Regions from separate parts of the Pantoea vagans genome, predicted to be linked through region 2. Evidence: predicted binding sites of a transcription regulator. Region 2 holds the regulator's gene; each other region holds the start of a gene.
The links. Region 2 encodes CRP, which controls carbon source genes, mostly activating them, when cyclic AMP is high. Its sites were predicted from a motif close to ATGTGANNNNNNTCACAT; they were not measured.

Region 1: a site for CRP is predicted at 8,290-8,307, ahead of epd (erythrose-4-phosphate dehydrogenase). Genes of this name have one in related genera too.
Region 3: a site for CRP is predicted at 8,170-8,187, ahead of LK04_RS09515 (6-phosphofructokinase). Genes of this name have one in related genera too.

The regions. Positions count from the first base shown of each region.
Region 1 is NZ_CP011427.1:625,863-636,059, reverse strand. Features, by position in the region: gene LK04_RS02905 (IclR family transcriptional regulator domain-containing protein) at 1-567, opposite strand, end outside; gene LK04_RS02900 (FAD-dependent oxidoreductase) at 627-2,903, shown strand; gene argO (arginine exporter ArgO) at 2,882-3,505, opposite strand; gene mscS (small-conductance mechanosensitive channel MscS) at 3,635-4,495, opposite strand; gene fbaA (class II fructose-bisphosphate aldolase) at 4,684-5,763, opposite strand; gene pgk (phosphoglycerate kinase) at 5,866-7,029, opposite strand; gene epd (erythrose-4-phosphate dehydrogenase) at 7,081-8,100, opposite strand; gene tkt (transketolase) at 8,452-10,197, opposite strand, start outside.
Region 2 is NZ_CP011427.1:161,434-171,630, forward strand. Features, by position in the region: gene argD (bifunctional acetylornithine/succinyldiaminopimelate transaminase) at 1-63, shown strand, start outside; gene LK04_RS00720 (YccS/YhfK family putative transporter) at 64-2,139, opposite strand; gene crp (cAMP-activated global transcriptional regulator CRP) at 2,198-2,830, opposite strand; gene LK04_RS00730 (OsmC family protein) at 3,119-3,523, shown strand; gene LK04_RS00735 (phosphoribulokinase) at 3,597-4,466, opposite strand; gene LK04_RS00740 (YheU family protein) at 4,528-4,746, opposite strand; gene LK04_RS00745 (hydrolase) at 4,749-5,765, opposite strand; gene LK04_RS00750 (LysE family translocator) at 5,826-6,428, shown strand; gene LK04_RS00755 (LacI family DNA-binding transcriptional regulator) at 6,430-7,410, opposite strand; gene tauA (taurine ABC transporter substrate-binding protein) at 7,643-8,623, shown strand; gene tauB (taurine ABC transporter ATP-binding subunit) at 8,634-9,401, shown strand; gene tauC (taurine ABC transporter permease TauC) at 9,398-10,197, shown strand, end outside.
Region 3 is NZ_CP011427.1:2,054,205-2,064,401, forward strand. Features, by position in the region: gene LK04_RS09470 (MFS transporter) at 1-1,123, opposite strand, end outside; gene LK04_RS20650 (hypothetical protein) at 1,120-1,260, opposite strand; gene LK04_RS09475 (LysR family transcriptional regulator) at 1,372-2,262, shown strand; gene LK04_RS09480 (NAD(P)-dependent oxidoreductase) at 2,349-3,206, shown strand; gene LK04_RS09485 (AAA family ATPase) at 3,179-3,763, opposite strand; gene LK04_RS09490 (PTS sugar transporter subunit IIA) at 3,760-4,197, opposite strand; gene LK04_RS09495 (hypothetical protein) at 4,207-4,476, opposite strand; gene LK04_RS09500 (class II fructose-bisphosphate aldolase) at 4,540-5,382, opposite strand; gene LK04_RS09505 (PTS sugar transporter subunit IIC) at 5,369-6,736, opposite strand; gene LK04_RS09510 (PTS sugar transporter subunit IIB) at 6,729-7,043, opposite strand; gene LK04_RS09515 (6-phosphofructokinase) at 7,055-8,035, opposite strand; gene dld (D-lactate dehydrogenase) at 8,471-10,165, shown strand.

The DNA.
Region 1 (10,197 bases), 460 kb from region 2:
ACTCACTTCCCCGTCATCGCGATGCCAGATCAAATAACTTTCTTCACGTTTGCGCGTCAGCAGCGGCGCAATCTGCGCCCACTGTTCATCGCTAAAACGCGGGCGAAGTGCCTCATCACTCTCAGCGGCCAGCAGCGACACACCAATCACCGACTGCCAGGCGGGCAGCATGCGGAATCCTGCCAGTGCCTGGCTGGCATTGGTGCGCTCACCCGGCTCGGAGTGCCAGATGTAGATCACCTGATCCTCCCACAGCACGCCCAAGGCCACCACGATATCGCGCGGCGCGTGGACTTCCAGTTGTGGCAGTGCCTGGGCAAACAGCGAAGAACCCCGGATAGACTGCGCCGCCAGCGCATGAATACCCGGACCGGGCAAGTAGCGCCGATGCTCATCCTGTATCGTCAGGCCTATCGACGCCATGGTCATCAGCAAACGGTTAACGCGTGTGCTGTTCATTCCCATTTGTCGCGCCAGTTCACGGCAGCCCACCGCTTTATCGCTGGAAACCAGATACTGCAGGCAGCGAATCCCATCAATCAGGCTTTGGTTGGGTTGAGAAGACATAGTTCACCCTGTGGCGCTCAAAACACCAATCTTAGCTCCAGCATGACAGGAAGCAAATGATGCAGAATTTCTCCTCGCAAAATGCGCGCCACTTCCCACAACAGCAGCTTCAGGCCGATTTACTGGTGGCGGGCGGCGGTCTGGCGGGCGTGTGTGCGGCACTGGCGGCGGCACGTGACGGGCTTCAGGTGGTACTGATTCAGGATCGTCCCGTGCTGGGCGGGAATGCCTCCAGCGAAGTGCGGTTGTGGGCCAACGGTGCCACCTCGCATATGGGCAACAACAATCGCTGGGCGCGTGAAGGCGGCATCATGGGCGAAATCATGGAGGAGAACCTGTGGCGCAACAAGGAGGGCAATCCGGTGCTGTTCGATATGGTGTTGCTGGATATCGTGCAGGCTCAGCCCGGCTTAACGCTGCTGCTGAACACCGTGGTGAGCGATGCGGAGAAATCCGGCCGACGACTCAACGCGGTGCAGGCTTTCAACGCCATCAACCAGATGCGCTATCACGTGCGGGCGAGTCAGTTTATCGATGCCAGCGGCGATGGGGTGCTGGGTTATCTGGCCGGTGCGGCGCACCGCATAGGTGCTGAAACCGTGGAGGAGTTTGGCGAGAAGATGGCGCCAGGCGAGCATTTCGGTCACAAACTCGGCCACTCGATTTACTTCTACACCAAACGCACCACGCAGCCGGTGCGCTTCGTGCCGCCCTCTTTCGCCCTGAAAGAGATCACTGCCATTCCCCGCTACAAACGTTTGACCTCCGATCTTAACGGCTGCGATCTGTGGTGGCTGGAATGGGGTGGACGGCTGGATACGGTGCACGAAAGTGAAACCATCAAATGGGAGCTGTGGAAAATCGTTTGGGGGGTGTGGGATTACATCAAAAACTCCGGTGAATTCCCGGATGCGGATACGCTGACTATTGAGTGGGTTGGCCTGATCCCCGGCAAGCGCGAGAGCCGCCGCTTCCTCGGCGATACTTTGCTGTGCCAGCAGGACATCATCGAACAGCGCGATCACTATGATGCGGTGGCGTACGGTGGCTGGTCGATTGACCTGCATCCGGCCGATGGCGTCTACAGTGAGCACGACGGCTGCCGCCAGTTTCATAGCAAAGGCACTTACACCATTCCGTTTCGCGCGCTTTACAGCCAGTCACTGGATAACCTGCTGCTGACCGGCCGTTTGATCTCTGCCACCCATGTCGCCTTTGGCAGCGCACGGGTGATGTGCACCTGCGGCGTATTGGGCGAAGTGGTGGGACGTGCCGCCGCCATCTGCCACCAGCAACAGCTCACGCCAGCACAACTTGCGCAGCCGGAACGTGTGCCGCAGCTGCAACAGCAATTGCTGCGCCAGGGTGCATTTATCCCGCGACAGGTGTTAGAGAATCCGGTTAATGACGCGCGCATTGACGTCAGCAGCACGCTGCAACTGAGCGCCCTGCCCGCCGATGCCGGTTGGCACGCCTTACAGTCTCGCTGCGCCCTGCTGCTGCCGTTAAAAGCGGGCGAGCGTCTGCCAGCCCTGTCGCTGCGTTTGCGTGCGGCACAGGCGCAGAGATTGCAGATTTCGTTGCTCACCAGCGACAACCCGGCAAATACCTGCGGCGACCGTCTGCTCGCCAGTCAAACTCTTACTGTGAATGAACAGGGCAACTATCGCCTGAGTTTTGATTATCGGGCTGATGTCGATCGCTACCTGTTTATCGCCTTTGAGGAGAATCCCGCGATTGAAGTGGCCCTGACGCGTCAACGCCTGCCGGGGGTGATGATGGTGTTTAATAGCCTCAACCCGCGCGTCGCCAAACGCACCCGCCAGATTAACGATGGCGATTACGGCGTGGATGAGTTTGATTTTTGGCTGCCGCGCCGAGCACCGCATCAGATCCTGTTGGCCTTCGCGCTGGAAACGCCGCTGAAACTCTGGCATCGCGACTATCTGCTCAACGGCAAACTGCGTCCTGAGCAGCACACCAACTGCTGGGTTCCGGCACTGGATGATGTGCAGCCGAACGTCACCTGGCGTTGGGATGAACGGCAACAAGCGCAGCAAATCACGCTAATGTTCGATAACGATTTCGATCATGCGATGGAGACGGTGCAGATGGGCCATGCGCAGGCGGTAACGCCGCACTGCACCACGCATTATCGGCTCTGGCTGGATGAGATGTTGTTAGATGAAGTAACGGATAACCATCACTCGCTTTGCCATCACCCGGTGCCGCCAGGCGTGAGTTTTCGGCAAATACGCTTAGAACTGATTGCCAGTGCGGGCGCGGTGCCCGCACTGTACGGCCTGCATCTGCATCAGAAAGCAGCGATGCCCTGACGCGCCAGTTGGATAGCGATAAACCACATCACGCCGCCCACCAGCAGGTTGATGATGCGCTGTGCACGCACCGTGCGCAGCCGTGGCGACAGCCATGCGGCCAGCAGTGCCAGACCAAAGAACCAGATAATCGAGGCGCTGACCGTGCCCAAAGCAAACCACTGCCGTGCTTCGGTTGAAGGCAACTGACTACCGAGGCTACCCAGCACCACAAAGGTATCGAGATAGACATGTGGGTTGAGCCAGGTCACCGCCAGCATGGTAGCAATAATCCGCCAGCGCCCCTGCTTCATCGCCGCATCAGTCCCCAGGGTGACATCGCCCAGCCAGGCACTACGTAGAGCGCCCCAACCGTACCACAGCAGGAAGGCCACGCCAGCCCAGGTGATCAGCATCAGCAGAATCGGCGACTGACTCAGTAACGCGCTGCCGCCGAAGATGCCGCCGCAGATCAGCGCGATATCGCTGAGGGTACACAATCCTGCCGTCATTAAGTGGTAATGGCGTTTAATGCCCTGATTCATCACGAACGCGTTTTGCGGACCCAATGGCAGAATGAGTGCCGCCCCGAGGGCAAGCCCTTGTAAGTAAACAGATAACACAGCGATAGTCCTGAATAACGAGATAATGCGATGCAGTATAGTGACGCGAGGTTATTAGAGGAAATTGAAAGATTTAATTGGGCATTAGATAAACTAATAAGGTCGCCATAAATGGCGACCTTACAAGGTTTAAGCCTGCTGCTCGCTTTTCACCTGATGCAGATGCACATCCATCTGCGGGTACGGAATACCGATGCCGTTAGCATCCAGCGTGCGCTTGAAGTTCTTCATCAGATCCCAGTATACGTTCTGCAGGTCACTGCTTTTGCTCCAGCAACGCACGACAAAGTTAAGCGATGATGCGGCCAGTTCGTTCAGACCGATCTGGATCCCCATATCTTTCAACACGCGCTCGTCGGCTTCCACCACTTCCTGGAACAGCGCAATCACCTTATCGACGTCCGCATCGTAGGCCACGCCAATGATGAACTCATTACGACGAATCGGTTCGCGGGAATAGTTGATGATATTACCGGCAATGATTTTACCGTTTGGCACCACAACGATTTTGCCGTCAGCGCTTTTCATGGTGGTGGAGAAAATCTGCACGTTCTGGACTGTACCCATCACGCCGCCGAGATCGACAAACTCACCGGTTTTGAACGGACGGAAGGTCACCAACAGCACGCCTGCCGCAAGATTCGACAGCGAACCTTGCAGTGCCAGACCCACGGCCAAACCGGCGGCACCCAACACGGCAATAACCGATGCGGTTTGCACCCCGACGCGCCCCAAGGCGGCAATTAAGGTGAAGGCGATGATGCCATAACGCACCAGTGCAGAGAGAAAGTCAGCGACGGTGGCATCAATATGCCGCGCCTGCAGAACACGATTCACCGCGTTAGAGATAAGGCGCGCGATGAACATACCGATGATGATGGTGATGATCGCGGCAACGATATTCACCGCGTAGCTCAGAATCAGCGCCTGATTACGTACCAGCCAGCCGCCGGCACTGTTGATGCCGTCAACGACATTTAAGTCTTCCATTTGTTAGCCCTGTTGTTGAGTTTCCCGCAGGAAAATGCAAAAACGGCCAGAATTAATCCGGCACTCCCGTGTACAAGGGTAAACAAAAATGTGACGAAGCGCCAAAGATGGCCTGAATTTACTCACTATTCTGAATGAAACGCATAAAAAAAGGCCCTTTCGGGCCTTTTTTGTACTGTAAGGAAAAATTACAGCACGTCGACAGCGTTAAGCTCTTTGAAAGCCTGCTCCAGACGCACAACCATTGAAGCCTGTGCAGAACGCAGCCATACGCGTGGGTCGTAGTATTTCTTGTTCGGGCTATCTACGCCATTTGGGTTACCCAACTGGCCTTGCAGATAGTCTTCGTTCTTTTTGTAGTACTGCAGAATACCGTCCCATGTTGCCCACTGGGTATCGGTATCGATGTTCATCTTGATGACGCCGTAACCAATAGACTCTTCGATTTCTGCCGCAGAAGAACCAGAACCACCGTGGAACACGAAGTCCAGCGCGTTGTGCGGCAGGTTGTGTTTCTTGGTCACATATTCCTGAGAATCACGCAGGATGGTCGGGGTCAGTTTCACGTTGCCTGGCTTGTACACGCCGTGAACGTTACCGAAAGAAGCCGCGATGGTGAAACGTGGGCTGATTTTGCTCAGCTCAGTGTACGCGTAATCAACGTCTTCTGGCTGGGTGTAAAGCGCAGAAGCGTCCATGTGGCTGTTGTCCACGCCATCTTCTTCGCCACCGGTGCAACCCAGTTCGATTTCCAGGGTCATGTCGATTTTCGCCATGCGCGCCAGGTACTTAGAAGAGATCTCGATGTTCTCTTCCAGTGACTCTTCAGACAGGTCAATCATGTGAGAAGAGAACAGTGGCTTACCGGTTTTCTTGAAGTGCTCTTCACCGGCATCCAGCAGACCGTCGATCCACGGCAGCAGTTTCTTGGCGCAGTGGTCGGTGTGCAGAATCACTGGTACGCCGTACTGTTCAGCCATCAGATGCACATGGTGCGCACCGGCGATAGCGCCGAAGATTGCCGCGCCCTGTGGCTTGTCGGTTTTGAAACCTTTACCGGCGATGAAGGCAGCACCACCATTGGAGAACTGAACGATGACCGGCGCTTTAACTTTGGCCGCAGCTTCCAGTACCGCGTTGATGGAGTCCGTGCCGACGCAGTTAACTGCAGGCAGAGCGAATTTGTTTTCTTTCGCTACTTGGAAAACTTTCTGAACGTCATCACCAGTGACAACGCCGGGTTTTACGAAATCAAAAATTTTAGACATGGTTGTGTCCTGTTTCGTTACCGTTCATCCCACAAAGGGACGTCGATTTTTTGCCCAGGATGGGCAAGCCTTCAGACGGCGCCGAAGCGCCGCCCCCAAAAATTACTGCTTAGCGCGCTCTTCCAGCATCGCTACTGCTGGCAGTTTTTTGCCTTCCACGAACTCGAGGAATGCGCCACCGCCGGTAGAGATGTAGGAGATCTTGTCTTCGATACCGAACAGATCAATCGCTGCCAGAGTATCGCCGCCACCCGCTACAGAGAACGCTTCGCTGTCTGCAATCGCGTTAGCGATGATTTCGGTGCCTTTACGGAAGTTCGGGAATTCGAACACGCCAACTGGACCGTTCCACAGGATGGTTTTTGCATCTTTCAGCAGTTTTGCCATCGCCAGTGCGGTTTCGTCACCGAAGTCCATAATCTCTTCGTTATCTGCCACTTCGGAAGCCTTTTTCACGGTTGCCGGTGCAGTTTCAGAGAATTCCGTTCCAACGCGAGAGTCGGTTGGAACCGGAATGCCGTACTGATCGCGCAGGCCTTTTGCCGCTTCAACGAAGTCTGGCTCGTACAGTGATTTACCGACGTTGTTGTCGATAGCCACGAAGGTGTTAGCGATACCGCCACCGACGATCACGGTATCCGCGATTTTCACCAGAGACTGCAGCACGTCGAACTTGGTAGACACTTTAGAACCACCCACCACCGCCACCAGTGGGCGCTGTGGGTTGCTCATGACTTTGCCCAGTGCTTCCAGCTCAGCTGACAGCAGCGGACCGGCACACGCGATAGGCGCGAACTTGCCGACACCGTGGGTAGAAGCCTGCGCGCGGTGAGCGGTGCCGAAGGCATCCATGACGAAGACGTCGCACAAGGCGGCATATTTCTTCGACAGGGTCTCTTCGTCTTTCTTCTCGCCTTTGTTGAAGCGCACGTTTTCCAGCACCACCAGCTCACCCGCGCCGACTTCAACGCCGTCGAGGTAGTCTTTGGCCAGGGTCACAGTCGTGCCGCTCAGTTTGTCTTTCAGGTAGTTAACAACAGGCAGGAGGGAGAACTCTTCATTGTATTCACCTTCGGTCGGACGACCCAGGTGAGAGGTAACCATCACTTTCGCGCCCTGTTTCAACGCCGCTTCGATGGTAGGCAGAGAAGCACGAATACGTGCATCTGACGTCACTTTCCCTTCTTTTACTGGCACGTTGAGATCGGCACGGATCAGAACACGTTTACCAGCAAGATCCAGATCGGTCATCTTAATTACAGACATGGTGAACCCTCTCGTTGATTCTCATAAGTTTTGCCAGACGCAGTCCGCGTCTTACCTGAAACCGCTTGCGGCCATTGCTAACGTGGTGTCGATCATGCGGTTAGCAAAGCCCCATTCGTTGTCACACCAGACCAAGGTCTTGATCAGGTGGTGACCACTGACCCGCGTTTGTGTGCCGTCCACAATGGCACTGTGCGGATCATGGTTAAAATCTACTGAGACTAACGGTAATTCCGTATAGTCAACTATACCACGAAACGCCCCTTCTGACGCGTTTTGCAGCAACGCATTGACCTCACAGGCCTTCACCGCTTCACGTACCGAAACGCTCAAATCAATGGCTGTCACGTTGATGGTGGGCACACGGACAGCGATGGCTTCAAAACGATCGTTAAATTTCGGAAAAATACGGGTGATGCCAGCAGCAAGACGCGTATCCACCGGGATGATCGATTGGCTGGCCGCACGCGTACGACGCAGATCGCTGTGATAGGCGTCAATCACCTGTTGGTCGTGCATCGCCGAGTGAATCGTGGTCACAGTGCCCGACTCAATGCCGAAGGCGTCATCCAGCAACTTGATCACCGGAATAATGCAGTTGGTGGTACAGGATGCGTTGGAGACAATGCGGTCAGTTTGTTTAAGAGCCTGTTCGTTCACGCCGAACACCACGGTGGCATCCAGATCGTTACCGCCCGGATGCGAGAACAACACTTTCTTCGCGCCTGCTTGCAGATGGGCTTCACCGTCTGCGCGGCTGCCGTAGACGCCGGTGCAATCCAGCACGATATCGACGTTCAATTCCTGCCACGGCAGCGCATCAATCTCGGCCAGATGCAGAATGCGGATGGTGTCATCGCCGACGAACAGTTGATCGCGCTCCTGGCGCACATCAAAGGCAAAACGGCCATGGCTGGTATCGTACTTCAGCAAATGCGCCATGCCGGTGGCTTCCGCCAGTTCGTTGATGGCCACCACGGTAATCTCCGCGCGGCGACCGGTTTCATACAACGCACGCAGCACATTGCGTCCGATACGGCCAAAACCATTAATTGCGATGCGAATGGTCATCTCACTTCCTGCAACAACACCCAAAAAAACGTGCCAAATACCTTGAGCGTTTCGCTGCGTTTTGTACAGGGAATTATTGCCCGCTTAACGTTGCAAAATGATGCCACTGCATTACGACTGAAACGGTTCAGCCAGAATAAAGCATGCAAGGAATAACAGGAATGATTGCGATCAATTGCGCTGCTGATTATTGGATCTACGTCACAAATTTCGCGATAAAAAATTATTACTGCAGGAATAATTGAAGCGTTTCAGGTGGGAGATGGAAAGTCGGATAAAACAAAGGTGCGCATAAATGCGCACCTTACGGCTATCGGAATCTGTAGGGTCGCCATTTATGGCGACCACGGATTACAGAATCGATTTCGCGGTCTTCACTACGTTTTCTACGGTGAAGCCGAACTCTTTGAACAGCAACTCTGCCGGAGCAGACTCACCGAAGGTGGTCATGCCCACGATAGCGCCGTTCAGGCCGGTGTATTTGAACCAGTAATCGGCGATACCGGCTTCAATAGCCACACGCGCTGCAACCGCTTTCGGCAGCACAGACTCACGGTAAGCCGCGTCTTGCTTGTCGAAGGCATCGGTAGACGGCATAGACACCACGCGCACTTTACGGCCTTCGCCGGTCAGTTGCTCGTAAGCGGCGACAGCCAGTTCCACTTCTGAACCGGTGGCGATCAGGATCAGCTCTGGCGTACCTTCGCTGTCTTTCAGCACATAACCACCGCGTGCCACGTTAGCCAGCTGCTCAGCAGTACGATCCTGCTGCGCCAGGTTCTGACGTGAGAACACCAGGACTGATGGGCCGTCTACGCGCTCAATTGCGTACTTCCACGCCACAGCAGATTCGACCTGGTCACATGGACGCCACAGGCTCATGTTTGGCGTCACGCGCAGGCTGGCCATCTGCTCAACCGGCTGGTGCGTTGGGCCATCTTCGCCCAGACCGATTGAGTCGTGGGTGTAGACCATGATCTGACGGATCTTCATCAGTGCAGCCATACGAGCGGCGTTACGCGCGTATTCAACAAACATCAGGAAGGTTGCGGTGTACGGCAGGAAACCACCGTGCAGCGCCAGGCCGTTGGCGATAGCGGTCATACCGAATTCGCGCACGCCGTAATGGATATAGTTACCGGCAGCATCTTCGTTGATCGGCTTAGAGCCAGACCACATGGTCAGGTTGCTGGGTGCCAGGTCAGCGGATCCACCCAGGTACTCTGGCAGGATCTTACCGAAGGCTTCGATAGCATTCTGAGAGGCTTTACGGCTGGCGATTTTAGCGGGGTTAGCCTGCAGCTGTTCGATGAACTTCTGCGACTCAGTTTCCCAGTTTGCTGGCAACTCGTTGTTAGTACGACGGGTGAACTCAGCAGCCAGTTCAGGATGTGCAGCGGCATACGCGGCAAATTTCTTATCCCATGCAGATTCTTTTGCCTGGCCAGCTTCTTTTGCATCCCACTGCGCATAGATGTCTGAAGGAATTTCAAACGGCGCGTGGTTCCAACCCAGTTGCTTACGGGTCAGTGCGATTTCGTCATCACCCAGCGGTGCGCCGTGTGAATCGTGGGTGCCTGCTTTGTTCGGCGAACCGAAACCGATGATGGTTTTGCACATCAGCAGTGAAGGTTTATCGGTAACCGCTTTCGCTTCTTCTACCGCTTTCTTAATCGCTTCAGCATCGTGACCGTCTACGCCACGCACCACGTGCCAGCCGTAGGATTCGAAACGCATCGCGGTGTCGTCGGTGAACCAGCCATCAACGTGACCGTCGATAGAGATGCCGTTGTCATCATAGAAAGCAACCAGTTTGCCCAGCTTCAGGGTACCGGCGATGGAGCACACTTCGTGTGAGATGCCTTCCATCATGCAGCCGTCGCCCATGAACACATAGGTGTTGTGGTCGACGATGTCATGGCCAGGACGGTTGAACTGTGCCGCCAGCGTGCGCTCTGCAATCGCGAAGCCCACAGCGTTAGCGATACCCTGGCCCAGTGGACCGGTGGTGGTTTCAACGCCGGCGGTGTAGCCGTATTCCGGGTGGCCTGGAGTTTTAGAGTGCAGCTGACGGAAGTTCTGCAGTTCGCTCATCGG
Region 2 (10,197 bases):
ACCGATATCGCAGAAGGCATGGCGCGTTTCGCCAAAGCCATTGAGAAGGTGCTGGTGGCGTAATTAACTTTTTGGCCGTAATACTTTGAGCCAGCGACCATGATGCGGTCGCTGGCTCCATGCCAGTGAAGAGATAGTGTGCATCACGTTCAGGTGTTGCAAGATGCGCTTCACATGCTGTTCCACAATCGTCACCGGCCCCTCATTCAGATTCTCCGGCGCTTCCAGAATGTTGCTGTCATTGCCTGGTCCATCGTATGCCAGCCGCTGCTGACAGCGTTGCAACGCAATTTCACAGGATTGCAGATAACGCTCCGCCAGTTTCGGCGTCAGCATGGTGTGCTCACGCGCCAGAATCGTCATGGCGTTGAGATGCTCGACGATAAACTGACTGTGTGTTACCCACATGCGCATATCTTTCAGGTACTGCGCGTTGAAGCCCGGTTCGCTTGATGCCTGGTTAAGCGAGTTGAACAGCGCATTGTGCGCCTGATTGACCTTCATGCGCTGGTACGCCAGCTTTTCCGGCGATTGTTCAGGCCCCAACAGCATTCGTAACGCTTCCTGATAGGCTTCCAGCGCATCATGGGCGTTGCTGCGCAGCAATCCGCTCTGCCACTGCGGCCACAGCCAGATCATGCCTGCAAACGCAATCAGACAGCCCATCAGCGTATCCATCATGCGCGGCAATAAGAACTGTGCGCCATTGAGCGACAGCAGCTGTAACGAATACACGGCGGTAACGGTGAAGCCAATCATCGACCAGCCATAATATTTGCGCGTCACCAGATAGCTGGCGAGGGTGATGGCCAGCATAAACAGTAAGGTGACCGATTCGGGTACGGCCAGTCGCAGTGAGGCTGCCGCAATCAGCAAGCCGGCAAAGGTGCCGAGCGCACGGTGCTGAATGCGCACCCGCGTGGCGCTGTAGCCATTCTGACTGACAAACATGATGGTCATCAGAATCCAGTAGGGCTTAGGAATGTTGAAGAACAGCGCGACTGCGCTGCCGAACATTAGCATCACCGAGATGCGTGCGGCGGTGCGTAAAGCGGCAGATTTCAATGACAGATAGCTGCGCAACGCGGGGAAGAACGGCAGACGGCGCTGACGATCCGCCATCAGGTCACGCGTGTACAACGGCTTCTGCGTGCGTAAGACGCGTGCGATACGGCTGAAGTGGTAGTAACAGAAGTTGCCGACCGGATTATCTGGGTGCTGGCGCGCGATTTTTTCCAGCGCCCCGAGTGGCTTCTCCATATGGAAGCGCTCCGGCAACTGATGATAGAGAATCGCATCGGCGAGGATGCGCAGGCGCGCGGAGATGGTTTTCGCATTCCAACGGATCACCGCCTCAGCGTGGCTCTGCTCGACCAGCTTTTGCACCTCTTCCGGCTGATGCAGGCTCACCGAAATGTGTTCCTGTAAATCCAACGCCACCTGAAACGCTCGCGTCAGACGCTTATGGCTGTTATCGCGGCTGGCCGAGAGCATATGCATCTGCTGATAACAGGTGGTGATCAGATCGACGGCTTTTTGCTGGCGTGCCAGTAGCGGCGGTAACGCTTTTTCAGGATCGGTGAGTTGCGTCAGCAGCGTGTATTTCGCATCACAGTAATCTGCCAGTTCGCGATACAGCAGGCTCAGGGTTTCACGCATCGGCTGCTCTTTCCACAGCCAGAACCAAAACCAGTTAAACAGGCCGTACCAGAACGTACCGCCGATATACAGCAGCGGCGGCACCCAGACCGGCATCCTTCCAACCAGGCTGAGGCTAAAGATGGCGGCGATCAGGGTGGCTGGCAGCAAGCGGCCATGCAACGGGCTGATTTCGCCGGTGACACCAATCAGCAGCGGCAGCACAAACAGAATGAGCGGCAGCGGAATCTGATAATCCGTGAGCAACTGGATCGAAAAACTGCCGATGGCAAACAGCGAACCGCCGACAATCAGACGTTTGAAGAAGCGTTTATGCGGGGTATCCAGACCGGCCATGTTGCAGCAGGCAGGCACTAATGAGAACAACAGGCCTTTTTGCAGATCGCCAAACAGCCAGCCAAGTGCCACAGGCAGGCACAGCACCAGCGTTTGCCGCAGGGCGTAGTTGACCTCAGGATGATAGATGATTCGGCGCCACATCAGCTCATCGCAAACAAAAACGGCGCGATGTTGCCATCACGCCGTGGGTGATAAGAAATTAGCGGGTGCCGTAAACGACGATGGTTTTACCGTGTGCGGAGATCAGGTTCTGATCTTCCAGCATTTTCAGGATGCGCCCCACGGTTTCGCGTGAGCAACCCACGATCTGACCAATCTCCTGACGGGTGATTTTAATCTGCATCCCGTCTGGGTGAGTCATCGCATCTGGCTGTTTGGCCAGATTAAGCAGTGTTTGCGCGATACGGCCCGTCACATCGAGGAAGGCAAGGTTGCCCACTTTCTCGGAGGTGATTTGCAGACGACGCGCCATTTGCGACGAGAGTCGCATCAAAATATCCGGGTTTACCTGAATCAGCTGACGGAATTTTTTGTAGGAAATTTCAGCCACTTCGCAGGCAGTTTTGGCACGTACCCAGGCACTACGTTCCTGACCTTCTTCAAACAGGCCGAGTTCGCCGATGAAATCTCCCTGATTGAGGTAGGAGAGGATCATCTCTTTGCCTTCTTCATCTTTGATCAGAACCGCAACGGAACCTTTCACGATGTAGTACAGCGTTTCCGCTTTCTCACCCTGATGGATGAGCGTGCTCTTTGACGGATATTTGTGAATATGGCAATGGGACAGGAACCATTCGAGTGTAGGGTCTGTTTGCGGTTTGCCGAGAACCATTCGCTATTATCCTCTATTGTAATCGTGCCCAAAGCACAGGGGGCAGTTTTCCCTGTCAGGCGGTGTAATCGTCGAGCGTTTTATTTCCGGGTGATTCTTAAGCTACGCTTTTGATTCTTCCCGCCTTCGTCTGTTACGACGAAAATATTTTCAGCACTGTTTGTAGCACAGCTTTTGCAAGCTGTCTTCTGTTGTCTCGCTTCAGCAACAGGCGGAAGAGTCTGGATTGCTGTTTATCAACTGAAAGCGTACTCTGGCGGCAAAATAGCCACTTCAGGAGAAAGAATAATGCAGGCACGAGTGAAATGGGTGGAGGGGTTAACCTTTCTCGGAGAATCCTCATCTGGCCATCAGGTATTAATGGACGGTAATTCAGGGGATAAAGCGCCGAGTCCAATGGAGATGGTTCTGATGGCGGCGGGCGGCTGTAGCGCGATTGACGTGGTGTCTATCCTGCAAAAGGGCCGTAATGATGTGGCCGATTGCGAGGTGAAGCTCACCTCTGAACGCCGTGAAGAAGCGCCACGTATTTTTACCCACATCAACCTGCATTTTATTGTCAGCGGCAAAGCGTTGAGTGATAAAGCCGTGGCCCGCGCGGTTGATCTCTCCGCTGAGAAGTACTGTTCAGTAGCGATCATGCTGGGCAAAGGCGTGGAAATCACCCACAGCTATGAAGTGGTAGAGCTGTAATTCTACTGTAGCGGCGCGATTTATCGCGCGGTGTGATGCACGCCATACATCGTGCCGCTACAGAAATTCTGGATTATTCAATCCGTTTACCTTCTATCAGCCGTTGCACCAGCGGTGTCATGATCAATTCCATCGCCAGCCCCATTTTGCCCCCCGGCACCACCAGCGTATTCATGTGTGAAATGAACGAGCCCTGAATCATTGCCAGCAGGTAAGGGTAGGCAATCCCCTCCAGACCACGGAAATGGATCACCACAAAACTTTCGTCGAGCGAAGGGATCTCACGTGCGGCAAACGGGTTGGAGGTATCCACGGTCGGCACGCGCTGGAAGTTGATGTGGGTGCGAGAGAACTGCGGCGTGATGTAGTTGATATAGTCCTCCATCGAACGCACCACGGAATCCATCACCGCTTCACGAGAATGCCCACGTTCGCTGGTGTCGCGCACCAGCTTTTGAATCCACTCCAGGTTCACAATCGGCACCACACCCACCAGCAGATCCACATGCTCTGCCACGTTGTGCGGTTGGGTCACCACACCGCCGTGTAACCCTTCATAGAACAGCACATCGGTGTTGTCCGGCAGCGGCTGCCACGGCGTAAAGGTGCCCGGCACCTGATTCCACGGCACCGCTTCATCATAGGTGTGCAAATACTTGCGCGATTCGCCCTGACCGGTTTTTCCGTAGTGCTTGAACGTCTGCTCTAATAAACCAAAGTCATTGGCTTCGGGGCCAAAGTAGCTAATGTGACGACCCAGATCGCGCGCTTTACGGATCGCCATGTCCATCTCTGGACGGGTGTAGCGATGGAAGCTGTCACCTTCCACTTCCGCAGCGTGCAGATCCAACTGCTGGAATATTTTACGGAAGGCGAGGCTGGTGGTGGTGGTACCGGCTCCGCTGGAACCGGTAACGGCAATGATTGGATGCCTGGCTGACATAACAGAACTCCCTGTGAGGTCCGGCGATGAGCATTGTTACCACGAATTGCCGCGCGGTGCATTAACCGCGAAAATCTCGCGCAGGCATGATATTCACTGATTCATGCAGTTCAGACCACACCAGCACGACTTCGCCGCGTTCCAGTTGGCGGCGCACATCGGCCACCTTCTGCGCCAGGCTGCGCTCCTGCTCGCCGTAATCGGTACCTTCACGTAACACGAAAGTTTCAATCAGGTTTTCCAGCGTTGTCACTTCAAGTTCTTGCCAGGGAATAATCACGATCACACATCCAGATAGGTTGAAAGCCAGTCAGGTACACGCTGTTCCAGCCACATTTTCGGCTTCAGCAAGGTGCCGCCAACAAAACCAACATGACCGCCTTGTTGCGTCAGCTGATATTCAATGGAGGGTGACAGCTGTTCTGGTTGCGGTATCACTGCATCGGTCATAAATGGGTCGTCTTTGGCGTGAATGACCAGCAACGGCTTGCGTACGCCGCTGAGCAGCGGCATGGCGCTGGCACGTCGATAATAGTCATTGGCATCCAGAAAACCGTGCGCGCGTGCGGTAATCGCATCATCGAACTCACGAATGCGGCGAAAGGCGCGCAGCTGGCTCAGTTCCACCGGCAGCGTGCCGGGCCAGGCCAGCAGTTTACGCGTGGCGTTCTGTTTCAGCTTAGTGAGCAAATAGTGCTGATAGAAGCGCGAGAAGCCGGCATCCAGCTTTTCGCTACAGGGTTCAAGGGCAAAGGGAGCTGAAATCGCAACGGCGGCATCAACCAGAGCATTGTTGCCCTGCATGCCCAGCAAATAGGCCAGCATATTCCCCCCGAGTGAAACGCCCACCGCTGCCGTCGGAACCGTACCCCATTCGCGCTGGAGCCAGTGCAGGAAAAAGGTGGCGTCTTCGGTTTCACCGGAATGATAAATGCGCTGCAGGCGATTGGGCTCGCCACTGCAACCCCGGAAGTGCATCACCACTGCCAGCCATCCGCGTGCCTGGCAGGCCTGCATCAGGCCGTGAGCGTAGGGGCTGCGGAAGCTGCCTTCCAGGCCGTGGAACATCACCATGCGGGGTTTATGGCGCGCCTGCGCGGGATCTTCGCTCCACGCGAGATCAACAAAATCGCCGTCCGGCAGGTCAAGGCGCTGCCAGTGCGGGCGTAAGGTTACGCGCCGACGCAGAATGCGCGGCAGCAGTGTTTGTAGATGCGCGTTACTGAATCCGCGCAGCGGTGTAAAGCGCTCGCCGTCGGGGCGATCAAAATAGCTTGGGTAAAGGCTTGTCTGATGCATAAGTCGCTGATAGCTTCGATGGGTTGTCCGCTTTACTGGGTGAGGAGCACCCGAATATACATGGAACTGAGTCTTTTTTTATCAATGTTGGGCTTTCTTTGGGTCGCTGCCATCACGCCAGGCCCCAATAATATGTTACTTACTGCCTCAGGTGCTAATTTTGGCTTCCTGCGCACCATTCCGTTGCTCATTGGTATCATGATTGGCATGCAAGTCATGTTGCTGATGGTGGCATTTGGCATCGGCGGTCTCATCCTGCTTTATCCTTCTCTGCATCTGGTGCTGAAGATTGCTGGTAGTCTCTATTTACTGTGGCTGGCGTGGAAAATCGCGACTGCGGAGTACGAGAAGCTGGAAACGGAAGACGCCAGCGTGAAGCAGATGCCATTCTGGCAGGGCGGATTGCTGCAACTGATCAACCCTAAAGCCTGGTTGATGGCATTGGGTGCGGTCGCCAGCTTCAGCCTCGCAGGCGATGCTTACCTGCATTCGGTGATAGCCATCAGCATCGGCATGGCACTGGTCAACGTGGTATCCGGCGTAATCTGGATGGGGTTTGGTTCGATGATTGGCCGCCTGCTGCGCAGCCCGCGCGCGTGGAAAATCTTCAACCTCGCCATGGGAGTATTGACGGCCGCCTGCGTGCTGTTGATTTGGCGTTAAGTCAGCTGGAGGCGCGTTCAACGCGCTTCCAGGGTAACACCTCGCGCACCACCTCACTTTGCGGCTGGCGGATGCGATTCAGTAACAGCTGAACACTGCGCGCCCCCAGCCGGTTCATCGGTTGTTCAATGGTCGTCAGCGGCGGGTTGAGGCTGCTGGTAAACGGAATACCATCAAATCCCACCACAGCCAGATCTTCCGGCACGCGCAATCCGGCCTCCAGCGCGGCATGGATCACACCGACGGCCAGCACATCCGACACCGCAAACACCGCGTCTGGCCGTTCCGGGTGCAACAACAACTCCCGCAGCGCAGCGCTTCCCGACTCGCACGAAATGTTTTCAGCATAGGCCACGGCGCCCCAGCTCAGTTCTAACTGCTCCAGCGCCTCACGGTAGCCACTCTCTCGCTGATGGGAATAGAGGTAGCGCATATCGCAATTCACCAACGCAATGCGGCGACGGCCTTTACTGGCCAGGTAACGCACAGTTTCAAAGGCGGCTTCTTTATTATCGATGGTGACGCTGGAGGCCGGGATCGACGGATCGTATTCCGCGCACTGCACCCAGGGCGCATCACCAATCATACCTTTCAGCTCCTGTAGGCAGGCGGCAGCGTCCATGGTGATCACGCCATCCACCACTTTACCACTCAGCAACGCCAGGTAAGCGGCTTCCCGGGGTAACTGCGAGGCCGAATTGCACAACAGGATGTGATAACCCTGTGCCTCGGCTTCAGCTTCAATGCCTTGCACCACGCGCGAACAGAAGGGATTAGTGATGTCTGAAATTAACACCAGTAACATATGGCTTTGCGCGGTACGCAGCTGACGCGCCAGCAGATTGGGTTGGTAGTCGCAATGCTCAATGGCCGCCAGCACCTTCTCACGCGTGTCCGGTCGCACACCGGGATGATGATTTAACACCCGTGATACCGTGGCTTTTGATACGCCAGCGAGATGCGCAACTTTCTCAATCGACATGGATTCAGTACCGGCAACAGGGTTGTAAAATCAGGAGCCTATCAATAACACAGTCAGGATGTGAGCGCGTGACATATTTCTGTCTTTACGCCTTCTTTGCAATTGCGTATTCCGCATAGCTTTGCCCGATGTTGATCTAAGAACAGATTTTCATTAGGGATAATTTTTAATTCCTTTATGAAATTACCCGCACTGGAGAAACTGCCGTCACGACATAACATTGGGGTGAACGATGATGGCAGTGAAAAAAACAATAACAGCAGTGGCAGCAGCATTCGCCCTGATGGCTTTTCAGGCGCAAGCGGTTAACGTGACGGTGGCGTATCAAACTTCGGCAGAGCCGGCCAAAGTGGCGCAAGCCGATAACACCTTTGCCAAAGAGAGTGGCGCAACCGTTGACTGGCGTAAATTTGATAGCGGTGCCAGCGTGCTGCGCGCATTGGCCTCGGGCGATGTGCAGATTGGCAATATCGGTTCGAGTCCGCTGGCCGTGGCAGCCACGCAACAGCTGCCGATTGAAGCCTTTTTGTTGGCCTCTCAGCTCGGCAATTCCGAAGCGCTGGTGGTCAAGAAATCCATCACCCAACCTAAAGATCTGATTGGCAAACGCATTGCGGTGCCTTTCATCTCCACAACGCATTACAGCCTGCTGTCTGCGCTCAAACATTGGGGCATCAAGCCATCACAGGTGCAGTTAGTGAACCTGCAACCGCCCGCCATTATTGCCGCGTGGAAACGCGGTGACATCGATGGTGCCTATGTCTGGTCTCCTGCGGTGAATGAGCTGGAAAAAGACGGCACGGTGTTGACCGACTCTTCTCAGGTGGGCAAATGGGGCTCACCGACGCTGGATGTCTGGGTGGTGCGCAAAGACTTCGCGCAACAGCATCCTGAGATCGTCACCGCCTTCGCCCGCAGCGCGATTGACGCACAACAGGCGTATATCGCCAATCCCGATCAGTGGCTCAAGCAGCCAGACAACCTGAGCAAGCTGTCACGCTTAAGCGGCGTGCCGGAGAGCGATGTGCCGGTGCTGGTGAAAGGCAATACCTACCTGACCGCGCAACAACAGCTCGAACAGTTGGGTAAACCCGTGAACAAGGCAATTGTCGACACCGCGCACTTCCTGAAAGAGCAGGGCAAAGTGCCGGATGCCGCCAGCGACTACAGCAGCTACGTCACCACTCGCTTTGTTGCACCCTTAGCGAAGTAACGGAGGTTTTATGCTCAGCATCACCAACCTGAATGCGCGTTACGCCGGACAACCCGCGCTGCAAGATATCAATTTGCAGCTCGACCAACGCGACCTGCTGGTGGTGCTGGGGCCTTCTGGTTGCGGAAAAACCACACTGCTCAATCTGATTGCCGGTTTTCTGCCGCTGGAGTCGGGCAGCATTACGCTGGATGGCAAAGCGGTGAACGGGCCTGGTGCCGAGCGCGGCGTGGTATTCCAGAACGAGGGATTGCTGCCGTGGCGTAACGTCATCGATAACGTGGCCTTTGGTTTACAACTGGCGGGAATGGCGAAAGCCGAGCGCCGCGCTATCGCCCGACGTTTGATCCGCAAAGTGGGACTGGAAGGGGCAGAAAAGCGTTTTATCTGGCAGCTCTCTGGGGGTCAACGTCAGCGCGTGGGTATTGCCCGTGCGCTGGCGGCTGACCCTCAGCTGCTGCTGTTAGATGAGCCGTTTGGTGCGCTGGATGCTTTTACTCGCGAACAGATGCAAACGCTGCTTCTGACGCTGTGGCGGGATACCGGTAAACAGATTTTGCTGATAACCCACGATATAGAGGAAGCGGTGTTTCTCGCCAGCGAACTGGTGCTGCTGTCGCCGGGGCCGGGGCGCGTGGTTGAGCGTATCAAACTCGACTTTGGCCAACGGTTTGCCGCGGGTGAGCCGTGTCGCAGCATTAAATCCGATCCGGCCTTCATCGAACGTCGTGAGTATGTATTGAATCAGGTCTTTTCCCAGCGGGAGGCGTTTGTATGAGTGCGGTGATTGATGAGAAAACCCAGACGCGGCGCCGCTCGCTGCGCTGGCCGTTTTCACCCCAGTTTTCTCTCAGCTTGCTGAGCGTAGCTTTAATGCTGCTGGTGTGGTGGGCGGTTACCGCCCTCGGTTTAGTCGCGCCTTTATTCCTGCCGCCGCCCCAGCAGGTGTTGCAAAAGTTACTGCTGATCGCCAGCCCGCAAGGCTTTATGGATGCGACGCTGTGGCAGCACTTGGGTGCCAGCCTCACGCGCATGCTGGTGGCGTTGTTCTTTGCCGCACTGATCGGTATTCCGGTGGGCATTGCGATGGGATTGAGCCCCGCGATTCGTGGGCTGCTGGACCCGCTGATTGAACTCTATCGCCCGGTGCCGCCACTGGCTTATTTGCCGCTGATGGTGATTTGGTTCGGCATCGGTGAAACCTCGAAAATTTTACTGATCTATCTGGCAATCTTCGCACCGGTGACGCTCTCGACGCTGGCAGGCGTGAAAAATGCGCAGCAGGTGCGGATTCGTGCGGCTCGGGCATTAGGCGCGTCGCGCTGGCAGCTGTTGCGTTACGTGATTCTGCCGGGGGCGCTGCCGGAAATTCTGACCGGTTTGCGGATTGGCCTGGGCGTGGGATGGTCAACGCTGGTGGCCGCCGAACTGATTGCTGCCACGCGCGGGCTCGGATTTATGGTGCAGTCGGCGGGCGAGTTTCTCGCCACCGATGTGGTGCTGGCGGGTATCGCGGTGATTGCGTTAATTGCCTTTAGTTTAGAGCTGGGACTGCGCGCTCTGCAGCGCCGTCT
Region 3 (10,197 bases), 1.9 Mb from region 2:
GCCAGACAATCCACAGCGCCACCGCTAACAGCCCTAAACAGACCGGGGCAAAGCTTGGCACCCCTGGCCCATTCAACAATACGCCGCCCAGCATGCCACCTGCGGCAATCGCCAGATTCCAAACGGTGACCAGCATTGATTGCGCGACATCGACGGCCTGCCCGGCGCGCACCACCATCGCCGTTTGAAACAGAGTGGCAGCCCCACCAAACGCCAGCCCCCAGATAATCACCGCCAGCCAGACTGCCCATCCATAGGTGGGTAAAAGCTGTAGCAGCGTCGCGGCGGCGATAAACATGGCAACGCAGATGCACAGCATTTGCTGTAAATAGCCGTCCACCCACAATCCGGTGATGAAAATGCTGACCAAAGTGCTGATGCCAAACAACAGCAGTACCGCATCGGCTCGCTCAGCCAGCCCGGCAGGCTGTAACAGTGGCACGATATAGGTGTAGAGGACGTTGTGCGCCAGTACGAAGCAGAGCACCAAGACTAAGACGCTGCCTACGCCAGGCAATTTCAGTACATCACGCAATGGCAACCGCTGCCGGGCTGATTGTCCCGGCTGCTCGGGGGCCGTCAGTCGCAATATCAGCATCAATAACAGCGATAAGCCACTCAGTGCGGCAAAGCACAAACGCCAGCCGATCAGGTTGCCAATGAACGTTCCCAAAGGTACGCCGATCGCCAGTGCCAATGGCGTACCCGCCATAGCGATAGCGATCGCTTTGCCCTTGTGCTGCACGGGTGCCATGGCAGCGGCATAACCTGCCAGTAGCGCCCACAGCAAGCCCGCAGCGATACCGGCGATGGCACGTGCCACCAGCATCAGCGGATAACTGCCGATCAGCGCAGTGGCCCCGTTCGCCAGGGTAAATCCTGCCAGCGCACACAGCAGCAAGCGCCTTCGCGGCATACCCTGTAACAGGGACATAAGCGGAATAGCCGCCACGAAAGAGCCCACCGCATACACCGATACGCTTTGCCCGGCCGCCGCCACCGAAACCTGTAAACCCTGTGCCATCGGCGCGAGCAGACCAGCAGGCAGCGCTTCGGTGACGATAGTCACGAATGCCGCCAGGCTCAGCGTAAATAAAGGGATGAAGGGTAAACGCGCGCTCATCGTGCCCCCCGTAAACCCTGATAAACCGCATCACGCAGGTCACTGACAAACTGTCCAGACATCCCTTCGTAGAGCGTGTTGGTAAACGCCACCACACTCAGCGCCTGTTTCATCACCTGCTCAATCAATTTCTGCATTTTTATCGCTCCTGAATAATGACCTCCTAAATTAGTCATTTCACGATTGCGGAAAAACCAGGGTACATTTCAGGACTAACAGGACATTTATGTCCGCAATAATGAGGCGTTATGGACAGTCTTAATGGCTTTATGGTGTTTGTGCAGGTCGCCGAAACCCGGAGTTTTGTTGCCGCTGGGCGTCAACTCGGCATCTCCGCATCAGCGGTGGGCAAAAGCATTGCACGAATGGAAGATAAACTGGGTGTGCGCTTATTTCATCGCAGCACGCGCAGTATCACATTGACCGCAGAAGGTGAGCTGTTTCTGGAGCGCAGTCGGCGCATTTTGGCAGAGATTGAAGCTGCCGAAAGCGAACTGTCGCAGGCGGCACAGCGTCCTACCGGGCGGTTGAAACTGAGCCTGCCGATTGTCAACTCGCTGATTCTGCCTGCACTGGGTGACTTTATGGTGGCCTATCCTGATATTCAGCTTGACCTCGATTTTAGCGACCGCGTGGTCGATGTGATTGCTGAAGGCTATGACGCCGTGATGCGTGGCGGCCCGCCTGGTGATTCTCGCCTTACCGCGCGTAAACTCGGATACGCCTATTCGATTGCCGTTGCCTCTCCCGACTATCTGGCGCGCCACGGTACACCTCAGACACCAGAAGCACTTCAACAGCACGCCTGTCTGCATTATCGATTTAACACCACAGGGAAGCTTGAGCGCTGGGTGCTGCGCGGTTACGAAGACGAACATGAGTTGGTATTGCCCACCACCATGGTGTGTAACAACATTGAGACACGCGTCTGCTTTGCGATGCGCGGATTAGGCATTGCCATGCTCCCCGATTTCTCGGTGCGTGATGCTCTGGCGCAAGGCACACTCTGTGAAGTGCTCAGTGACTACGCCTGCCACCGTAATGTGTTCCATTTGTTGTGGCCAGCCAGTAAACACCCTTCCCCCAAAGTGCGCGCGTTGATTGATTTCCTCAGCACGCGCGTGTTCTCGCAGGCGTAAAACGGTTGTATTTGCTTGCACTTTCCTCAACGCACTCTCTGCCGGGCGTTCCATACTGACATCTTACCGCTTGAGGAGATGCCGTTATGATAACCATCGCGATTGCCGCACCGGGTGCCATGGGAGCCGCCGTGGGCGGCGTGTTGGCGCAGCACGGTGCGCGCGTGATTACCCCGCTGAGCCAGCGATCTGCCGCTTCGCAACAGCGCGCGCATGATGCGCACATCGCTGACGTCAGTATCGAAGCGTTATGTGAAGCCGATATCATCCTGTCGATCCTGCCACCTGAATCCGCGCTAAGTTGGGCGCAGCAGATGGCGCCATTGCTGCAATCCGCCGTGCACAAACCGCTGTATGTGGATTGCAATGCCATCAGCCCGGAAACGCTTAAGCAGGTCGCGCACGTCATCGAGAGCACCGGCACACCCTTTGCCGATGCTGCCATCATTGGTTTACCGCCGGGCGCACAAAATCCACAGGGACCGCGTTTCTGGTTTGCTGGTCCCCATGCGGCGAAGCTGGCGCTTTTAAGCGAAGTCGGATTGCGTGTTCGGGTGATGAGTGCCGAAAACGGCGCGGCATCAGCGCTAAAAATGGCCTACGCCGGGATCAATAAAGGCATCACGTTACTTACCTCGGCGATGCTGATTAATGCCAGCAGAGTGGGCGCTGCCGATGCGCTGCGTGAAGAGATGCAGGATAGCCAACAGGCGTTGTTGCAGAGGATGGCCAAAGCTACCCCAGATATGTTGCCAAAAGCCTGGCGTTGGGCGGCGGAGATGGATGAGATTGCGACGCTCAATCAGGGCGAACTCGCCACCGATCGCTTGTATCAGGCTTTGGGGGAAATTTGCCGCCAGCTGGCTGAAGATCGTCAGCACGATCAACAGTTCAGCGCTCTGCTGGCGGCGTTCTTTCACCCTGACGCCGACAGCGCGGGCTGAGCACTGACCGGTAAACGCAACTGTCGTTGCAGCCAGGCACACGCGGCGGCGATATCCGGATCGCTGGCATCAAGCTGCAGTACTGGCCCGAGCGCCATCGGCTGTGCAGTTTCCGCCAGCTTACGCAATTCGGGAAGGTATTCCGCACCCGGATGGCCCGGCATGCGCTGCGCCAGTCTTGACTGGTAGCGCGCCACCGCTTCATCCGGCGTGATGGCCAGCCACATTTCCAGCACGCGCGTGACGCCGGCCTGCTGCAATCCCTGCTGCAACACCTCTTTCGGCTGGAAGCCAAACCAGGCATCGATCAGGTAGACACAACGCGTCGGTGCCTGCCCAACCACTTTCCATATCGCCTGATAGGCCGCACAGCCCAACTGGCGATTACGCAAACGATCAACCGGCGCAAAACTGGCCATAAACGGTTCTTTCAGGCTATCCAGCGTCAGCACCGGGAAGCCAAACTGCTCTGCCAGCGCACGTGTCAGGGTGCTTTTGCCCGATGCCGGAATACCGTTGACCAGCACCACGCATTTCTCTTCAGTGGGGGAAGTCATAGGATTTCTATCACCTCCGCGACGCTGCTGGCCTTGCGCAGACGCACCAGCGTTTCTTCATCCTCTAACAGTGACACAATGGCGCGAATACCCTCTTCAATGTGAGCGTTGCTGTCGCGCGCACCAAACATGATCACGATGTCGGCTTTGTCACTGCCCTCAAAGGGAATCGGTTCATCCAGCACGATCATGCTGAAACAATCTTTCAGCACCCCGGTTTCCGGGCGCGCATGCGGAATGGCAATCCCTTCCTCAAACACGTAATACGCCCCGTGAGTCAAGGTATTGGCGATCACCGCCTCTGGGTAAGAATCCTTCACGTAACCCCCGTTGACCAGCGGTTGTGCCGCCAGGGCGATAACCTCGCGCCAGTCCGTGGCGGTGATCCCTACCTGAATCGCATTCGCTTCTTGCAGCAGTCGCTTAATACTCATACTGCCTCCTTAAATCGATTTGCGGATGGTATTGCGCAGCTCATCAATTTTGATGAACAGCGGATCAATTTCCTGACGAAAACGGCGGCTTTTTGCAAAGATGCTTAATGCGCGATTGTATTCCAGCATTAATTGTTTTTGCGTGTCGACCGCCTGCGGATTAATAGCGAGCTGTTGTTCCAGCTCGCTTATTTTACCGCTAATTGTTTCTGCCTGAAGATCTATTTCTTGTGAATCCTGGTTCTTATTATCAGAACCTTTTTTCAAGAATCCAAACATAGCGTCTCCTGCCCCGAATGGCGCCAGGGCACCTCAGGTTATTACGTCATGAGAGAGTCGTGATTAGCGGAACAGTGAAATTTTCTCTACCAGCACATTGGTGACGGCATCGTTAGCGGGTACAAGGAAATTACGCACGCTGTCATTCACTTTGCCTTTTTCAAACGTCTGCTTGCAGTTTGCCACCCATTGCACATTCATTTCTGTGCCCACGTTCACTTTCTCGATTCCACTGCGCACAGCCAGACGCATGTCTTCATCACTGACACCGGTACCGCCATGCAGCACCAGAGGGGTTTTGGTGGCATCGGTAATGTCAGCCAGACGTTGATGCTGGATGTGCGCTTTGCCGGTATACAAACCGTGTACGGTCCCGATTGAGATGGCCAGCATATCCACACCGGTTTCATCAACAAAGCGTTTGGCATCATCCACGGTGGTAAATGACGCCGCATTCATCTCCACTTCTTTTCCGTCTTCAGATCCGCCAATCGCCCCCAGTTCCGCTTCAACCGAGACATGCACGGGGCGCGCCATATCAATAACGCGACGGGTGTTGGCAATATTTTCTTCAATCGGTAAATGCGAGCCGTCATACATAACTGAGCTGAAACCGGCATCAATCGCCGTTTGGATCGCATTTAAATCTGAACAGTGATCAAGATGCAAACAGGCCGGTACATTACGACTTTCTGATAATGAGCGAATCGCATCGACTATTAATTTATGCCCTAAATATTTCGCCGTACCGGTGGAAATCTGAATCATCAATGGACTATTGGTTTTTTCTGCCGCAGTAAAGAAAGCCGGTAACATTTCCAGACAGTGTAAATTAAAGGAGCCGAGCGCTTTAAATTCACGTTGTTTAGCCACCTGTAACAGATCGGTAAAGTTATAAAGTTTCATGGAGTTTTTCCTCATGGGATTTAGTGGATTTTCCGTTAACAAACCAGGCGATAAGCGTAATAAAGAGAATAAACAAGGCGACGAACATCCAGTTGCCCTGGAACGCGTGGCCCAAGACCAAGCCAGTACTGATGACGTCGGAATCACTGAAGGTCACGCCGGTAAATCCGTAGCTTTCGAGCATCGGCACCAGAATGGCAGGCAAGAAGGTGATGAACAGGCCATGGACAAAGCCCCCGATCATCGCACCGCGACGTCCGCCCAGCGCGTTACCAAACACCCCTGCGGTGCCACCAGCAAAGAAGTTGGTCAGCAGTCCTGGCAGGATCATCGCCAGGCCAAACATCGGAAACACCAACATGCCGACTACAGAACCCAGCGTCGTGGCCAGGAAGCCAACGATCACCGCATTAGGGGCATAAGGGAACATCACTGGGCAGTCGAGTGCGGGTTTTGCGTCTGGCACCAGTCGCATCGCGATACCACGGAATGCAGGTACCAACTCATTCAGCAGCAAGCGCACGCCGCTATACAGCACGAACACACCAGCGACAAACTGAATCGATTGCATGAATGCATACATCAGATAGTTCATGCCGTTGCTGTACTGACCGATAAATTCCGGGCCCGCCGCGAGCGCAGGGATCAGGTACATCGGCACCATCACCACCGCCATCGACAGATAAGTGTCCTGCAGGAATTTGAAGTTGTCTGGCAGCTTGAGATCTTCGGTCGAGCGTGACCCCTTACCCACGACTTTGGCGACAGCCGCCGTCAGCAAATAACCAATGGTGCAGAAGTGGCCGAGCGCAACGTCATCCGAATCCGTAATGCGACGCACCACGGGTTGTGCCAGAGCCGGCATAACCACCGCCATGACGCCACCAAAGATGCCGCCGGTAAGGATCAGAGGTAAACCTGTCAGCCCCGCTTTATAGCCAATCACCGCACCGATAGTCGCCATCCACAACAGCGCCTGTCCGGTCAGGAAGATGTATTTGAACGGTGTCAGACGCGCGATGATGATGTTGACGATAAAGATCACCAACAGCGTCAGCGCCACTTCTGAACCCAGCTCGCGGCTCGCTAACCCGGCAATGGCAGCCACATCGGTGATGTAGCCCTTCATGCCAAAACCATGTGTGAATATGGTATTCAGGAAGGTCAGAGTACCGACAATAATATTGATACCCGCCATCATAATTAAGAAGCCCAGCAGGGTTTTAAAGGTGCCTTCCATCACCTTTCCTGCGGATTTTTTCTGCAGTAGCAGACCAATCAGGGCAATAAAGGCGATCAAAATAGATGCCTGCCCTAATAAGTCTTTTACCAGGAAGTTGATCGCACTATTCATGGTTAGCAACCTTTAAGTTACGTTCTTTCATAAATGCCACGATTTTCTCTTCAATTTCCGCTTTGTCGGTCAGCCTGTTCAGGATAATCACCCGCTTAATTTGTTCTGGGGTGGCATCCGCGTTCAGGACATCCGCAAAGGCTTTCTGCGTTAAAATCATGTCGGACTTGAAAGCATTGGCTTCCGAAATCGTGGTGTGATCGATATCAGCTTCAATTTCGAGTTTCTTTAATACGGATTTGGCGCTCATTTCAATTGCGAAACTTGAACCCAGACCACATCCACACACACATAGTATTTTCAGCATGGCTTATTTCCTCACAGAATATGCAGTTGTTTAGCAAGTTTATAATGGTGCCCTTCGGTATCCACCAGGCGTTTTTTCATGCTTATGAGATCTATCGGTATCGGTCTATTACTGCCATTAATAATGACCGCCTTATTGCGCATCCCCGATTGAATACAACGCGCGACTTCACTGGCCATAATGGTGCCCTGATAAATTTCTTCACAGGTGGGATCACCACTACGTAAGCCATAACCGATAATCGTTTTACGAATTCGCACCCCTATTAACGGTTCAATTTGTTTAATCAGTGTATCGATCGCCCCCTGAAAACCGGGTGAATATTCACGGGTGTAACCTTCAGAGCAGAGGATCACCACGCTATTCTGCGTCGACAGGCGTTGAGTGATACGCTCTGCCAGCTCTTGCGGCGGAATCTGGCATTCCGGGATTAGCGCGAAATCAGCGTTAGACTTAATCGCTGATTGCAGTGTTAACTCTCCGCAGTAGCCGCCCAGTAATTCAACCATAAATACACGCCCTGTTAAGGCACGTCCGGTATTTCTCAGCTTTGACACTTCTTTTAGGACTTGCTCACAGGCCGTAGAAAAACCGATGGTGTAATCACTGCCGAACACGTCGTTATCAATCGTCATGCCCACGCCGAAACAATTCACGCCGAATTCGCTTAACGTGTGCAAAAATTGTAATGACCCATCACCACCGGCCATAATTAATACATCAATGCGCAGCGATTTAAGATGTTTGGCAATCAATTCGTATTCTGGCCTGATTAATTTTCGCGTGGTTCTTCCTGATTGCATCACGGGAATAGATGTGATGGCATAATCCACCAGATCGCGCTGAGATATTTCCTGATGCCGATTTTCCAGCAAGCCGGGAATACCACCATTAAATAACACCATGTCTGCTTGTGTCATGCGTGATATTTGAAATACAAAGTTATTTATCCCGGTTACATCGCCACCGCTGATCACCATGCCAATTCTCATTGTCATCACTCCCTAAGCTGCGCGTCTGACATTCATTCTTCCGGTGAACGACTTTTCTATTTGCAACGAAGATCACACTTTCACCATGAATTTAATCCCCATCATGATTGACAGCATGGTTAAACACTCTTTTTTTGTGATTTAAATCACATGGCTATTTTTACCACAGGAGTGAAATTAACTTTATAATCATCGAGTTATATTAATTTCACGCAGTAAAATAGTAAGCGTTTTTAATCGGAGTGCAGCCTTAATTTCTTTCGATCTAAATTGTGATTGCCCGCGCATTTTTATCGGTACGCAGGCTTTTTCCCGCGGAGGATAAAGGGATAATGATTCCGTGCGTTATTTCCTTAATAGTGCCGCTGAATGATTGACGCCATGCTGATCAGGTTGTCCAATAACGCGGCAGATAAATGACGAAGAAGAGAAAACATGACCACCCCGCAGGAGATGTTGCGTCAGTTGGCTGACGCAGTGGGCGACAAGCAGGTATTGACCCACGCCGATGATAAAGCCTGGTACACCAAAGGATTTCGTGTTGGTCGCGGTGATGCCTTGGCCGTAGTGCTACCGCAAACCTTGCAGCAGTTGTGGCAAACACTGCAGATTTGTGTGGCTCAGAACGCCATTATTTTGATGCAGGCCTCCAATACCGGCGTCACCGGGGGGGCGACCCCTGATGGCAACGATTACGATCGCGACGTGGTGATTGTAAGTACGCGCCAGCTCAAAGGTGTGCAGGTGATCGATCAGGCTCGCCAGGTGATCGCATTTCCTGGTACCGGCCTGACCGAACTGGAACAAACGCTGCAACCGCTAGGACGTGAACCGCACTCGGTTATCGGTTCAAGCTGCATTGGTGCTTCAGTTGTTGGTGGTATTTGTAATAACTCCGGCGGCTCCTTGATTCGTCGCGGCCCGGCGTTTACCGAAAAGTCGCTGTTTGCCCGTATCCATGACGATGGCCGCCTGGAGATGGTCAATCATCTGGGAATCGATTTGGGTGCCACACCGGAAGTGATGCTGAAAAATTTGACCGAGCAGCAGTATCAAACAGGCGAACAGCCAGACTGGCAGGGCAAAATCTGGGCCGATGACTATGCCGATCGTTTGCGCGACCTCAGCGCTGACTCCCCTGCGCGCTTTAATGGCGACCTGCGCTATCTGCATGAGAGTTCAGGCAGCGCAGGAAAAGTGGTGGTGTTTGCCGTGCGCTTACCTACTTTTGAAGCCAGTACCGGCAGTGACACCTTTTACATTGGCACCAACGATGAGCGTGAACTGGTCGCACTGCGCCGTTTCCTGCTTACCGAGATGAGCGAATTACCGTTGCAGGCTGAATACATTCATCGCAACGCCTTCGATTTAACCGTGCGATACGCAAAACATATGTATCTGGCGATTCGTAAACTCGGCCCGCAGGCGATCCCCAAAATGATGGCCAACAAAGCGAAATGGGATGTACGCGTTGGTCATGTGCCGTTTTTACCGCGCAATTTTGTTGATCGAGCATTGCAATGTTTTAACCAACTGACACCCAGTTTTGTTGCCCCCCGAATCATGAAGTACCGCGATGAATATGAGCACCATTTGATGATCAAAGTGGATGCACAGCAAACCACGGAGCTACAGGGGTTATTGCAGCAATTTTTTGCCGAGCAAAAGGGCGACTTTTTCCACTGCGATCCACGCGAAGCGGCCGATGCCTTCTTAGTGCGTTTTGGCGTGGGCGGTTGCACCATTTCGTACTGTGATGCGCTGGGTTATAACCCGAATGAGCGTCTGGTGGCCTTTGATGTAGCGCTCCGCCGCAATGATGACGCATGGCGCTTAACGCTGCCCGCGAATCTTGCGGCGCAGGTACAAGTGGACTCCTGCTGCGGTCATTTCTTCTGTTATGTGAACCATCAGGATTACGTGTTGAAGGAAGGCGTTGATGCGAAGGCATTCAAGGAAGCGGTGAAAGTCTATCTGGCGCAGCGCGGTGCTAAGTACCCTGCCGAGCATAACGTGGGGCATCTGTATCAAGCTTCCTGCGAACATGTCGCGCACTGGAAGCAGTTGGATCCCACCAACAGTTGTAATCCCGGCGTGGGTAAGACCAGTAAGAAGAAGAATTGGGCATAATCCTGCCCTATTGCAAGTGTGTGCTGGAACCA